3 regions of the Clostridium sp. LY3-2 genome follow, and region 3 is predicted to be linked to each of the others. Evidence: a T-box and tRNA genes for the amino acid it is inferred to sense, from the RefSeq annotation. Region 3 holds a T-box; the other regions hold tRNA genes.

Region 1 (4,298 bases), on a different contig from region 3:
TCGTCTATATATCCAAGAACTCTTTTCATAATTTACTCTCCTAATTATTAGAAATTAATTCGTGTTCAACATATATTATTCCCTTACCAGAAGTATCTTCTTTTCCTGTAACTTCAAAGCTTCTCTTGTTTGAATATCCTACAAAGAAAATACCTGTACCCTCTCTAAGTTCTCCTGAAAGCATATACTTTCCTGGTAATAAATCAGGCTTTAATCTTATTTTGATAGAATGTTCCCCCAAATCATTTTGAACTAAATATGATTCTTCCATTTTATCACTGCTATATATCTCATTTGTATCTGCATCTCTTATAGTAAATGACCATTTTAATCCTGGCATTTCTTGCTTTATGATGTAATCAAATGAATATTCTATATAATCTTTATATTTAAATTTAGAACCATCTTTAAATTTAAAGTTCTTAACTTCTATAAAGTCTTTCTTATCGATAGCTGTTTTCTTTTCTGTCTTTTTCTTTTTAGTTTCTTTTGCTTTTTCTTCTTTTAAAAATGTTTCGTATTTAGGGAGTATATCACAAGTATCTCCGTAATCTATTAAGTGACCATCTTTAATCCACATACATTTAGTACAAAAAGATGATACTGTATAAAGAGAGTGACTTACGAAAAATATTGTTTTACCAGATTTTCTAAATTCACTCATTTTTCTTAAACATTTTGTTTTAAAAATATCGTCTCCTACAGCTAACGCTTCGTCAACTATTAAAACATCTGGATCGACATTAACAGAAATAGCAAATCCTAATCTTGATTTCATTCCGCTTGAATAAGTTCTAACTGGTTGATATATATAATCACCTATATCAGCAAAGTCTATAATATCTTCGACTTTAGCTTCTATCTCGCTTTTTGTATAACCTAGTATAGCCCCTTTAACAAATATATTTTCATATCCTGTTAATTCGTCATCAAATCCTGAATTTAACTCAAGTATAGCTGAAATCTTACCTTCAATTTCACAGCTACCTGAAGTCGGTGCTACTACACCTGTTATTATTTTTAAAAGAGTAGATTTACCTGCCCCGTTTTTACCTAAAACTCCGACAGCTTCTCCTTTTTCAATATTAACATCTATATTTGTAAGAGCGTCATATTCAATATAGTTTTTTTTATTGAATATTAAATCCATAACTCTCTTAAAAGGTTTTTGATATATTCTATATGTTTTACATATATTATTTAATTTGATAGCGTACATAATTATAATCTCCTTCTATAAACATTATAAAATGTCTGCAAAGTAATCTCTTAATTTACCATGGATAAATATACCGATTACAAATAAAATTATTACAACTGCCCAGAAATAAGCTGTTAAAACTGGACTTTCGAAGAACCACTTTCCATAGAGCATAGATTCTCTAAATCCTTCTATGATATAGAAAAATGGGTTTAATTTTACTATCATTTTTATAGTTCCATGTAAATTTTCGATTGGCCATAAAATTGGACTCACCCAGAATATTAATACGATTATAGAGTTTAATAAAAACTCTAAATCTCTACTTACAACAACTAACGCTGACGTAGTTAAAGATATCGCAACTAATAAAATTCCCGCTGCTACTGCATAATAAATTATTTGAATCCAGTAAATATTCGGAAATATACCATATGCAAAACATACTAAAAATCCTATCCCTACAAACATAAAACTACTAATGAATGCTGACAATACTTTAAAAGTTGGTATTGTAGACACTGGAAAAACCATCTTAGTAACTAAATATTTATTTTTTCTTATTGAACTTGCAGCTGGAACTAAAGTATCTCTTATAAAGAACCAAGGTAGTAGTCCTACTACAAGCCATGCCATATAAGGTACATGCTCTGGACTTTTTCCACCCTTTAATCCAACTTGAATTGTAAACCAATAAGCAAAAACAAATATTAGGTTTTTAATAATAGGCCACGCTATTCCAAGGGCAGTTCCAGAAAACTGCTTCTTAAGATCTTTTTGAGCCATTTGGAATATTTGCTTATAATTGCATATATGCTCACGCCATACTAATTTTAAGCTTTCTAAGAAATTCATAAGTCTTCTCCTTCTAAATTCACCTTCTATTTAATTTTCTAAATAACATAAGGTTATGTATCGTTAACTAGCTAAATTATATCACATTTTAAAGATATCAATTCACCTATTTTAAGTTATACCACAATTTCTATGTGTATTTATTTAAAAACTCTTAACTTTTAAATAAAAAAAATACTTCAAAACAACAGTTTTTAAGTATTTGGTAGAGCGTATAGGAATCGAACCCATAATGTACCGTCCGTAGCGGTAAGTTATATCCATTTAACTAACGCTCCTTATTAGCCTTTAACAGCATAATATTAACATAAATCTAATGTAAGTGCAAATTAAATTAAAGATATATATCGGAAAATTCTATTTCTAACTGTTGAATTTTGTCATCACTGTTCATTTTCTTACTTTCTCTTATATTTACTTCTTTTTTGTTAGGGAATTTTAAAATTATCTCTGTTCCAACGTTAATTACACTAGCTATATCTATTTTACCATTTTGGGCGTAGACTAGCCCCTTTACTAAATCTAATCCTATACCAGAGCCCATCTTACTATCTGAATCTTCTGCTTGTTCGTATCTGTTAAATATTAGTTCTAACTTATCACTACTTATTCCTCTACCTGAATCCTTTATATGAATATTTATATAATCATTTTTAGCAAACACATTAACAAATATACTTGTATTTTCTTTAGAATATTTAATAGAGTTTGAAATTATATTTATAAGAATTCTATCTAATGCGTCCGGATCTATCCCTATAATTACTTCCTCTTTGTTTGTATCAAAAATTATATCTATATTTTTTTGCTTTGCATATTTATCTATTGATATTATTAAGTTTTCTATAAAACTTATAACTTCTATATTTTCTTTATGTATCTTGTAGCAATTATTTGATATTTTAGCTGCGTCTACCATATTATTTGCAAGTTTTAATAACTTATAGCTATTTCTTCTTAATATATCAAGATATTCTACAGTTTTTAAATCTTTTTTTATATTATCTCTACTAAGTAATAGTTGTACCACACTTATAATAATATTTATAGGTGTTCTTAAATCATGAGATAAATTTATTATAAAATTTTCACCATCTTTATTAACTTTAATTATTTCTTCTAATTGTTTTGCAATTTCTTTATCTTCTATTTCGTTAAGGCTATCTAATAATTTATCTATTTCTTCATTCATAGTAACATCCCCTAACTTCTTACTATCTCTAATTTTATCATTTAAAAAGACATGTAACAACCATTTTATGTAATTTAATACTTTTTTTACTTATGTTTATGGTGGTTTTTTTGTTATAATTTACATAATTAAACTAAATAAATTCATATACTAATAGTATTTACTGAAAGGAGGTTTTTAACATGGCTAATTTTTATATACTGACAGATTCATCTTGTGATTTACCAAAGGATTTAATAGAAAAAAACTCAATAGACTATTTAGGACTTATTTGTAATTTTAATAATAAAGATTATATTGAAGACTGTGGCACATCACTTTCTTATTCTGATTTTTATGAAGAAATACGAAAAGGTACTATGCCAACTACTTCTCAGATAAATAGTTTTAGATTTTCAGAAACTTTTTTAGAATATGCAAAATCTGAAAAACCGCTTTTATACGTAAGTTTTTCTTCTAGTTTAAGTGGAACTTATAATAGCGCCTTAATTGCAAAAGAAGAAACTTTAGAACAGTATCCAAATGCTAAAATTGAAATAATAGATAGTAAATCTGCTTCTTTAGGAGTCGGTTTACTAGTAATGGAATCTTGCAAATTAAGAGATTCAGGTTATACTTTAGATGATGCAGTAAAATATTTAAATGATTTTAAATATAAAATTAATCATATATTTACTGTAGATGATTTAAATCACCTTAAAAGAGGTGGAAGAATTTCAAGTGCAGCTGCTACTTTTGGAAGTCTTCTAAACATAAAACCTATTTTAAGAGTTTCTAATGAAGGCAGCTTAGTTAGCTATTCAAAGGTAAAGGGAAGAAAAAAATCTATTAAAACTCTTTTCGAAGAGATTAAAAATAGAATTGTAGACCCTCAAAATCAAACTATATATATTTCTCACGCTGATTGTATGGAAGATGCTTTAAAATTATCAGATATGATAAAAGAAGAGTTTTCTATACCAGTTGTTATAAATTATATAGGTTTAGCAATAGGTAGCCACACAGGTGCAAATGCACTTGCAATATTCTGCACAGGAAATAATAGAGAAG
Region 2 (4,298 bases), on a different contig from region 3:
GCAGTTATTTTAGCTGGTTCGCCTAAAAATGCTATATTTGCAGGTGTTATAGTAGTAAACAGCTTAATTGGTGTAGTTCAAGAAGTTAAAGCTAAAAAAATAATAGAAAGTTTATCAGTTATAAGTGAAGCTCATTGCAGAGTAATGAGAGATGGAAAAATCAAAAAGATTGGCGTAGAAGAAATCGTTAAAGACGATGTAGTATATTTAACTACGGGAGATCAAATCTTAGCTGATGGATACTTAGAGTTTGGAAACGAAATAGAAATTGATGAATCTATGCTTACAGGAGAAGCTGATCCGATACATAAAACAAAGGATTCGAAGATGTTATCAGGAAGTTTTGTAGTAGCCGGTGATGGATATATGAAAGTTAAAGAAGTAGGTTCTAATACATATTCTTCAAAACTTGCAGATGAAGCTAGAAAATTTAAGATAGCAAATTCAGAATTACAAAATTCATTAAATAAAATATTAAAAATACTATTATTTTTAATAATACCTATAGGTGCATTACTTGCAACAACTCAACTTTATTTTATAAAAGCAAGTTGGCAAGAAGCAGTTTTAGGAACAGTTTCAGGTATTATAGGAATGGTACCAGAAGGTTTAGTATTACTTACAAGTGCAACATTTATAGTAGCAATAATAAAGCTTTCACAATACGATACGTTAGTTCAAGAGCTTTCAGCTACAGAAGTGCTTGCAAGAGTAGATGTTCTTTGTGTTGATAAAACAGGAACAGTTACAGAAGGAAGATTAAATTTACACGAAACAAAATTAGTTTCAGATAAATTTACTAAAGATGATATAGATAAAGTTTTAGCTAGTATATCTCATAACCTTCCTAGTAAAAACCCTACTCAACAAGCTATATTAGACAAATACAAAGAAGATTCAAATTTAGATATAATAGAAAAAATGCCTTTCTCATCAAAGAGAAAATGGGGAGGTATAATAGTAAAAGGTATGGGAGCTTGGATTTTAGGAGCACCAGAAATTGTACTTGAAAATAGATACGATGAAATAAAAGAAGTAGTAGAAGAAGAGGCTAGAAAAGGAAGAAGAGTTTTAGCTTTAGTAAAATCAAAAATGACTTCATTTAAAGGTGATGCACTTTTAGATACAGAAAAAGCTGCGATAGTAGTAATTGAAGATATAATAAGAGCGGACGCACCTGAAACTTTAAAATTCTTTAGAGAAGAGGGAGTGGATGTAAAAGTTATTTCAGGAGATAACCCTGTAACTGTAGCATCTGTTGCAAAGAGAGCTGGAGTTCATGGCGCTGAAAACTATGTAGATGCAAGAGAACTTCCAAGCGACGTAGAAGAATTAAGAAAAGAAGTTGATAAATACTCAATTTTCGGAAGAGTTACACCTCATCAGAAGAAAGCTTTAGTAAAAGCACTTCAAGCAAATGGTCACACAGTAGCTATGACAGGTGATGGAGTAAACGACGTACTAGCTTTAAAAGAAGCTGATTGCGGAATAGCTATGGCAAACGGATCAGATGCAACTAAAGCAGTAGCTCAATTAGTTTTAATGAAATCTAACTTTAATGCACTTCCTAAAGTAGTTGCAGAAGGAAGACAACAAATAAACAACTTAGAGAGAGTAGCACAATTATTCTTATCTAAAACAACTTACTCAATAATACTTGCAGTAGTATTCTCAGTATTGTTAATGCCATTCCCTATAGAGCCGATTCAATTATCTCTTATAGGAAGTTGCGCTATAGGAATACCAGCTATGTTCTTAGCTTTATTACCAAATAAAAATAGAGTTAAAAAAGGATTCTTAGGAAGAATTCTTACAGCTAGTTTACCAAACGGAATACTTATAGCAACCTTTGTTTCTTTAGGGTTTATAATACCTTACAAACACGGAGTACCGATAGAACAATGCAGAACTTTAGCAGTTCTTATGTTAGCTGGGGTAAGTATGATAATTTTATTTAAAGTTGCATTACCACTTACACCATTTAAAATATTCTTAGTATTTTCTATGATAGGTATAGTAGCTTTAGCATTTGTTATTCCTATAGGACGTGAAATATTTAGTTTAACAACTTTAACTAAAACACAGTGGCTATTATCAGGTGCAGCAATAGCAGCATCAGCACCACTTTTAGCAACTATAGTAAGTATAGTTAGAGTTAAGAAAAACGTAGAACAATAGGATTTTAAATTATATTAAAGCAGTTATAAAACTAAAGATTAGTTTTATAACTGCTTTTGTTTTGTAAAAAAATAGGATAAATTATAGAGAATTATTTGACAGTAGAGTAAATAAGTAATAAAATTTAAAAGGTAAGCTCCCATAGTTTAATGGATAGAACAATCCCCTCCTAAGGGATAGATACAGGTTCGATTCCTGTTGGGAGTGCCACAAACAGAAGGCTTAACTTTATAAAAGTTAAGCCTTTTTGCATATGGAGGAGAAATAATAATGGAAACTAAAGGTTATGGAGAACTAAAGATACTTACAGAAGGTGAAAATAAATTATATTTATTTGAATCAGAAGGATATTGCACAGGGGATTTTGATTCTTTTAAGGAATTTTTAGAAGATAGGGGATATAAAAAATTATCAAAAAAGATTTCAGATATTACAGGAAATGAATTTGTAACTGAAGTTATATCTTCTGAAAGTTCAAAGAGAATGAAAGATTATATGGGAAAAGGTGATTGCGTAAGGGTCACTTCACCTAAAGGGATGACAAGTATTCCTTATAAAGAAAAAGATAATTTTAAGGTTACTGATTATGTTTTTTATCATTTAGATGGGAAAATATATGATGGACCCAATAATTTAGAGTACGATTATAGTGATTTTTCAAAAAGGCTAATTAAAGATAATAAGTTTAACATTTGTATAGAAACTGTTTAAAGAATGGTTATGAATAATTCTAAATTAAAGAGTAAAATTAAATATAAGGATTTAAATTTAATTTAGGTGGTGAACTTATGAAAAACGCAAAAGGTATAATTATCGGGATAATTATAGGTGGAGTTGTATTTAGTGGTATAACTTATATCCTTACTAGAAATCACGATAAAAAACTTTTAATGACAGACGAAGAAATAACTATAGATCAAAATATAAATAATAATCAAAATTCTAATAAAGACAATTCTAAAAATAAAACTATAAGCGGTGAGCGCGCTAAAGAAATTATATTTGAAAAAGTTCCAAAGGGAAATCTTGTAGAGTTTGGGTATGAAGAAGATGAAACTCCCTCATATGACGGAAAAATATTAAAAGAAAATATAGAGTATGAGTTTTCAATCGATGCAAAAACTGGGGAAATAATTCAGTTTGATGAAGACTTTGAACGTGATAAAAATAATAATTCAAATGTAAAAGTGATCTCTGAAGATAAGGCTAAAGATATTATGCTTAAAAAAGTCGGAGGAGGAAAATTTTTAGAATTTAAATTAGATAAACAAAATAAAATTCCTAAATACGAAGGAACCTTATTGAAAGATAATATAGAGTATGATATTAAAATTAACGCACAAACTGGCGAGATTATAGGCTTTGATAAAGAAAAATATGATGGGAAATAAAAAAGTGGCTTTGCCACTTTTTTTAATTTAATTCATCTAAATTTTTATTAAATATTTGAAGCAGGAAAATAATAGATGTAATTACTCCAAATATTAAAAATAATTGCTCTATAGTTATAAATTCTACCACTCCACCTAATATAAATGCTGCTATTGGAGTCACTCCTTGAGTTAAAGATCCTAAAATTGAAGTTAACCTCATTAAATATTCTTTATCTATCTTTGTAGTAATAGCTATTTGAATTGGGATGTTTATAGTTATTAAAGCACCTCCCATAATAAAGCCGCCTAAGGCTAGTAAAACATATATTTCTGGGAAATTAAAATAATGTATAACTGAAAAAAAGCAGTAAACCACTCCTAAAATAAACCCACCTAAAATAAAAATATTTTTCCCACCAAATTTACTTTTAAGCTTTGGAACAAATAAAGCAAAAACAGTCATCGCTATTAAAAGCGGTGTTTCTAATATAGAAATCCCTTCAGGACCTAGTCCTAAGTCAGATACATATGCAGGCGAAAAAGAACTTATAGGAACAAATAAGGCATTTACTATAGCTGCAAAAATACATAAATTTATAAAGAATTTGCTTCCTAAAAGAACCTTGAAACCATCTTTAAAATCAGAAATCCCAGACTTTAAAGTTAATTTTTTAGAGTTTACAAAATCATCTTTATATTTAAGCGAAAATACGATTATTCCACAGATAAAGAAGGTTATAGAATCAA
Region 3 (4,298 bases):
CTTTAACCTCCCCCTTATCTATTTAGTTTTATTATCTAATTGATTATACCATATTAAATTGTTAAGGACTTTAATAAATACTTAAGTTTTTATATTTAACATATTTTTAGCAATTGTCCTTATTTCTTAAATAATTGACTTATTTCTTAATTTTATACTTCTTTTACGTAAAAAAAAGAAGCCAATTAAGGCTTCTTAAATTACATTTTTTCAACTACCTCTATACCAAGTAATCCTAAACCATTTTTAATAACTTGTAAGCTTGCTTTAACAAGGCTTAATCTTGCTATTTTAAGGTTTTCGTCTTCTAAATTTAATACAGAATGAGCGTTGTAGAACTTATTAAATGCTTTAGCTACTTCTATAACGTATCTTGAAATAACTGAAGGCTCTAATTTTTCTATTGCTTGGTGTATATTCTTTTTGAAGCTTTCAAGAGATTTGATTAATTCAAATTCTTCTTTTGAGTTTAATAGTGAATAATCAGGGTTTTCTAAGTTTATACCATTAGCTTTTTCTAATATACTATTACCTCTAGCGTATGAGTACTGAACGTATGGCCCAGTTTCACCTTCAAATGAAAGAATCTCTTTCCAATCAAATATTATATCTTTTTCTCTTGAGTTTTTAAGGTATGTGAATAAAACTGCACCGTACCCTATCTTTTTAGCAACTTCTTCTTTGTTTTCAAGGTCAGGATTCTTTTCATTTATAACTTCAAGTGTTTTTGAAACTGCTTCACTTAAAAGTTCATCTAAAAGAATAACCTTTCCTTTTCTAGTTGACATTCCTCCGTCTGGGAATTTAACTAATCCAAATCCTACGTGAACACAATCTTTTGCCCACTCTTTACCTGCAAGTTCTAACACTTTAAAGAATTGTTTAAAGTGAAGTGCTTGAGGTGAACCTACTACGTATACACACTTATCAAAATCATAAGTATTTTTTCTGTAGTTAGCTGCAGCTAAATCTCTAGTTGCATAAATAGTAGCACCGTCACCTTTAAGAACTATGCAAGGTGGCATGTTGTATTCGTCAAGCATTACAACTTGAGCTCCATTACTTTCAACTAAAAGGTTCTTTTCTTTTAATTCATCTATTATAACTTGCATTTTATCGTTATAGAATGCTTCTCCAGCTAAAGAATCGAATTTAACGTTAAGTGCATCATATACTCTATCGAATTCTTTTAAGCTTAGAGCTCTAAATCTTTCCCAAAGTGCAGTTGCATCTTTATCTCCGTCTTCTAATTTTTTAAAGTACATTCTTCCTTCATCTACTAATGAAGGATCTTTTTCAGCTTCATCGTGGAATTTAACATAAATTCTTAAAAGTTCAGTTATAGGATCCTTTTCTAAAGCTTCTTCGTCAACCCATCTGTTGTAAGCTGAGATTAGTTTACCAAATTGAGTTCCCCAGTCACCTAAGTGATTTAACCCAACTACTTTATAACCTTCTTCTTCGAATAGTTTATAAAGTGAGTTTCCTATTGAAGTTGAGAATAAATGCCCTACGTGGAAAGGTTTTGCGATGTTTGGTGAAGAATATTCAACGCAAACAGTTTTACCTTCTCCTATTTTTGATTTACCGTAGTCATTACCTTCTTTTAGTATAGTTTCAATAGTTTCTTTAGAAAAAGATGCTTTATCTACAAAAAAGTTAACGTAAGGTCCAAAAGCTTTTACGTTTTCAAAACCTTCTCTATTTATCTTCCCTGCAATCTCTTCTGATATCATATTTGGAGCTTTTCTCATAACCTTTGCTAATTGGAAGCAAGGAAAAGCGTAATCTCCCATTTCTGATTTTGGTGGTATTTCAATTAGTTTTTTAATATCTTCAACGTTTAGTTCAACATTATCTTTAATTCTTTCTGCTATTAGTTCTTTATAATCCATTTTGTATCCTCCTTTAGTCTATCTTAAAATATAAAAAAACCGCCTCTTAATAAAAATTAAGAGACGGAAATATTTCTAAATTATCCGCGGTACCACTCTACTTGCATAAAGTACATGCCACTTTTTTTGGTAACGCAAGAAAATATATCTTGCGGCAATCCCTACTCTTTTCGGGTGCTTCTCAGAAGGCTCTGTTTCAAATAACTTATCTTATAAGGCTTACACCATTTCCTTACTCGCTTTAAGAATAGATCATTTTACTTTTCCTCGTCATAGAATTTATATAATTAGCTATCTTTAAGTTATTATACAAAATAAACTTAACTTATGTCAATAATAATAACAAATTTTAGTGCATTTATTTTGACTAAAAAAAATTCATTTTTATTTAACCTTCATTTTTATCTTTCAAATATATTTTATTAATATTTTGGTGTATAATACACGTAAATGTATTTTTTTATTAAGGAGATAAATATGAATAGAATAGGTATTATTGAGATAGGGGCAAATTCTGTTACCCTAATGCTTAGTGAAGTAGATGATGATGGTTATTTTAGAATTATAGATGAACTTAATACATCTATAAGATTATATTCTGATTTAATGGATGGAGATGAGCTTTCAAGTGAAAAAATGAACTCTGCCTTATCTACATTAAGATCTTTTAAATCAATGTGTGAAATCACAGGAGTTAAAAAAATTATTGCTGTTATGTCAGATTCTATTAGAAAGGTTTCTAATAGTTCTGTTTTAGTAGATTTAATTAAAAACGAACTTTTAATTGATATACAACCTTTAAAAAGTGATAAGGAAATATATTTTTCTTATCTTGGTGTAACTAACAGCTTATATATAAAAAATTCTTTAATTATAGATATAGAAGGAGCCTCAACTCATCTTTTATGGGTTAAAGATGATGAAATTAAAGAAAAGGCTACTTTACCTATAGGTTCTTTAAGCTTAACTAACGAATTTAACTTAAGAGATAGAATAAAGGTATCTGATATAGATTCATGTAAAGAATATATAAAAGAACTTTTAGAATCTTCTCCTTGGCTTAAAGAAAATAAATTTGATTCAGTAGTTGGAATCGGTGGTACTTTTCAAGTTATAAGTAGAGTTGATAGAAAAAGAAAAAGATATCCTTTAGATATAGCTCATAACTATGTTTTTAGCGATATAGACGTTCACGAAATTTATAACATTTTAAAAGTTAAAGATTTAAAACAACGTAAGGCTATAAATGGGTTACCTATAGATAGAGCTGATATTATTGTAGGTGGTTCAATAATTATAGATAGCGTTTTAAAACTAACTAAAACCCAAAGAATAGTAACTTCATTAAACGGTGTTCGTGAAGGTATAATGTATGATTACTTAGCTAAAAACTACAACTACGAAAAAGATATTTTAAATTATTCAATACTTGGAATATCTAAAACTTTAAACATTAATAAAACTCATGCAGGTAATGTTTACTGGCTTTCAAAAACTCTTTATGAAGCTCTTTTACCACTTCATAGATTAACAGATGAAACTTACAGTAAAATACTAAAAACAGCATCATTACTACACGATTGTGGAATTAGTGTAAATTACTACAACCACCACAAACATAGTTTCTATGTTATATTAAATTCACCTATAAATGGTTTAGACCACAAAGAGCTACTTATGAGTGCAGCTGTTGCAGCTTCTCATAGAAATAACGACTACGCACTTCCTCTTCCACCATTTACATCAATTATAAATAAAATTGATTTAACTTCAATAGAATCTTTAGGTGTAATCTTAAAGATTGCTGAAAGCTTAGATAGAAGCTTAGAAGGTGCTGTAAGAAACCTAGAAGTCGTAATAACTGATGACTCTGTAAAACTTTTACTTACTTCAAATCTTGATTTAGAATTAGAGATTCGTCAAGCATCAAGGGCTAAGAGAGCCTTTAAAGAAATATTTAGAAAAGATTTAATAATAGAAAAAGTATAAAAATTAGAGCTTCCCTATTTTAGGGAAGCTCTAATTTTATATCATAAGTAATAATTTTAATATGGTAGATGAAATATTTAAAATTATATTAAAGATAAAGTTTGTTGGAATGCTTATTATTGGTCCTGCAAAGACAATAACTGCAATTAAAATTACAAATTGATATCTATATAATTTTTCTTGTATTTCATAAAACCCTTTGATTTTTAAATCTCTTAAAATACTAAATCCATCAAGTCCAGGTAATGGTAGTAAGTTAAATATTCCAAGGATTATATTTAAGCTTATTGCAGACATAAACATTTTGTTTAAAACTACAAATAACCCTCCTGTAAGTAATCCCTTAAGACCTAATATAAGTAAGATAGGATATATTACTCCAAGTATTAATGCAACTAAGAAGTTTGATAAAGG

What was found. A T-box is a leader RNA that pairs with one kind of tRNA and senses whether it is charged. The one in region 3 lies ahead of argS (arginine--tRNA ligase), so its partner is inferred to be a tRNA-Arg.
Region 1: it has a tRNA-Arg gene. The T-box ahead of argS (arginine--tRNA ligase) is inferred to sense a tRNA for this amino acid. The anticodon was not compared.
Region 2: it has a tRNA-Arg gene. The T-box ahead of argS (arginine--tRNA ligase) is inferred to sense a tRNA for this amino acid. The anticodon was not compared.

The regions. Positions count from the first base shown of each region.
Region 1 is NZ_JAMDLQ010000025.1:19,193-23,490, reverse strand. Features, by position in the region: gene M4I33_RS08425 (CDP-glycerol glycerophosphotransferase family protein) at 1-29, opposite strand, end outside; gene M4I33_RS08420 (ABC transporter ATP-binding protein) at 41-1,219, opposite strand; gene M4I33_RS08415 (ABC transporter permease) at 1,244-2,056, opposite strand; tRNA gene M4I33_RS08410 (tRNA-Arg) at 2,260-2,334, opposite strand; gene M4I33_RS08405 (sensor histidine kinase KdpD) at 2,391-3,248, opposite strand; gene M4I33_RS08400 (DegV family protein) at 3,431-4,298, shown strand, end outside.
Region 2 is NZ_JAMDLQ010000048.1:31,913-36,210, reverse strand. Features, by position in the region: gene M4I33_RS14425 (cation-translocating P-type ATPase) at 1-2,178, shown strand, start outside; tRNA gene M4I33_RS14420 (tRNA-Arg) at 2,314-2,388, shown strand; gene M4I33_RS14415 (hypothetical protein) at 2,449-2,889, shown strand; gene M4I33_RS14410 (PepSY domain-containing protein) at 2,967-3,569, shown strand; gene M4I33_RS14405 (MFS transporter) at 3,592-4,298, opposite strand, start outside.
Region 3 is NZ_JAMDLQ010000029.1:14,875-19,172, reverse strand. Features, by position in the region: gene M4I33_RS09815 (AI-2E family transporter) at 1-1, opposite strand, end outside; gene argS (arginine--tRNA ligase) at 201-1,895, opposite strand; T-box leader at 1,952-2,178, opposite strand; gene M4I33_RS09805 (Ppx/GppA phosphatase family protein) at 2,373-3,884, shown strand; gene M4I33_RS09800 (site-2 protease family protein) at 3,921-4,298, opposite strand, start outside.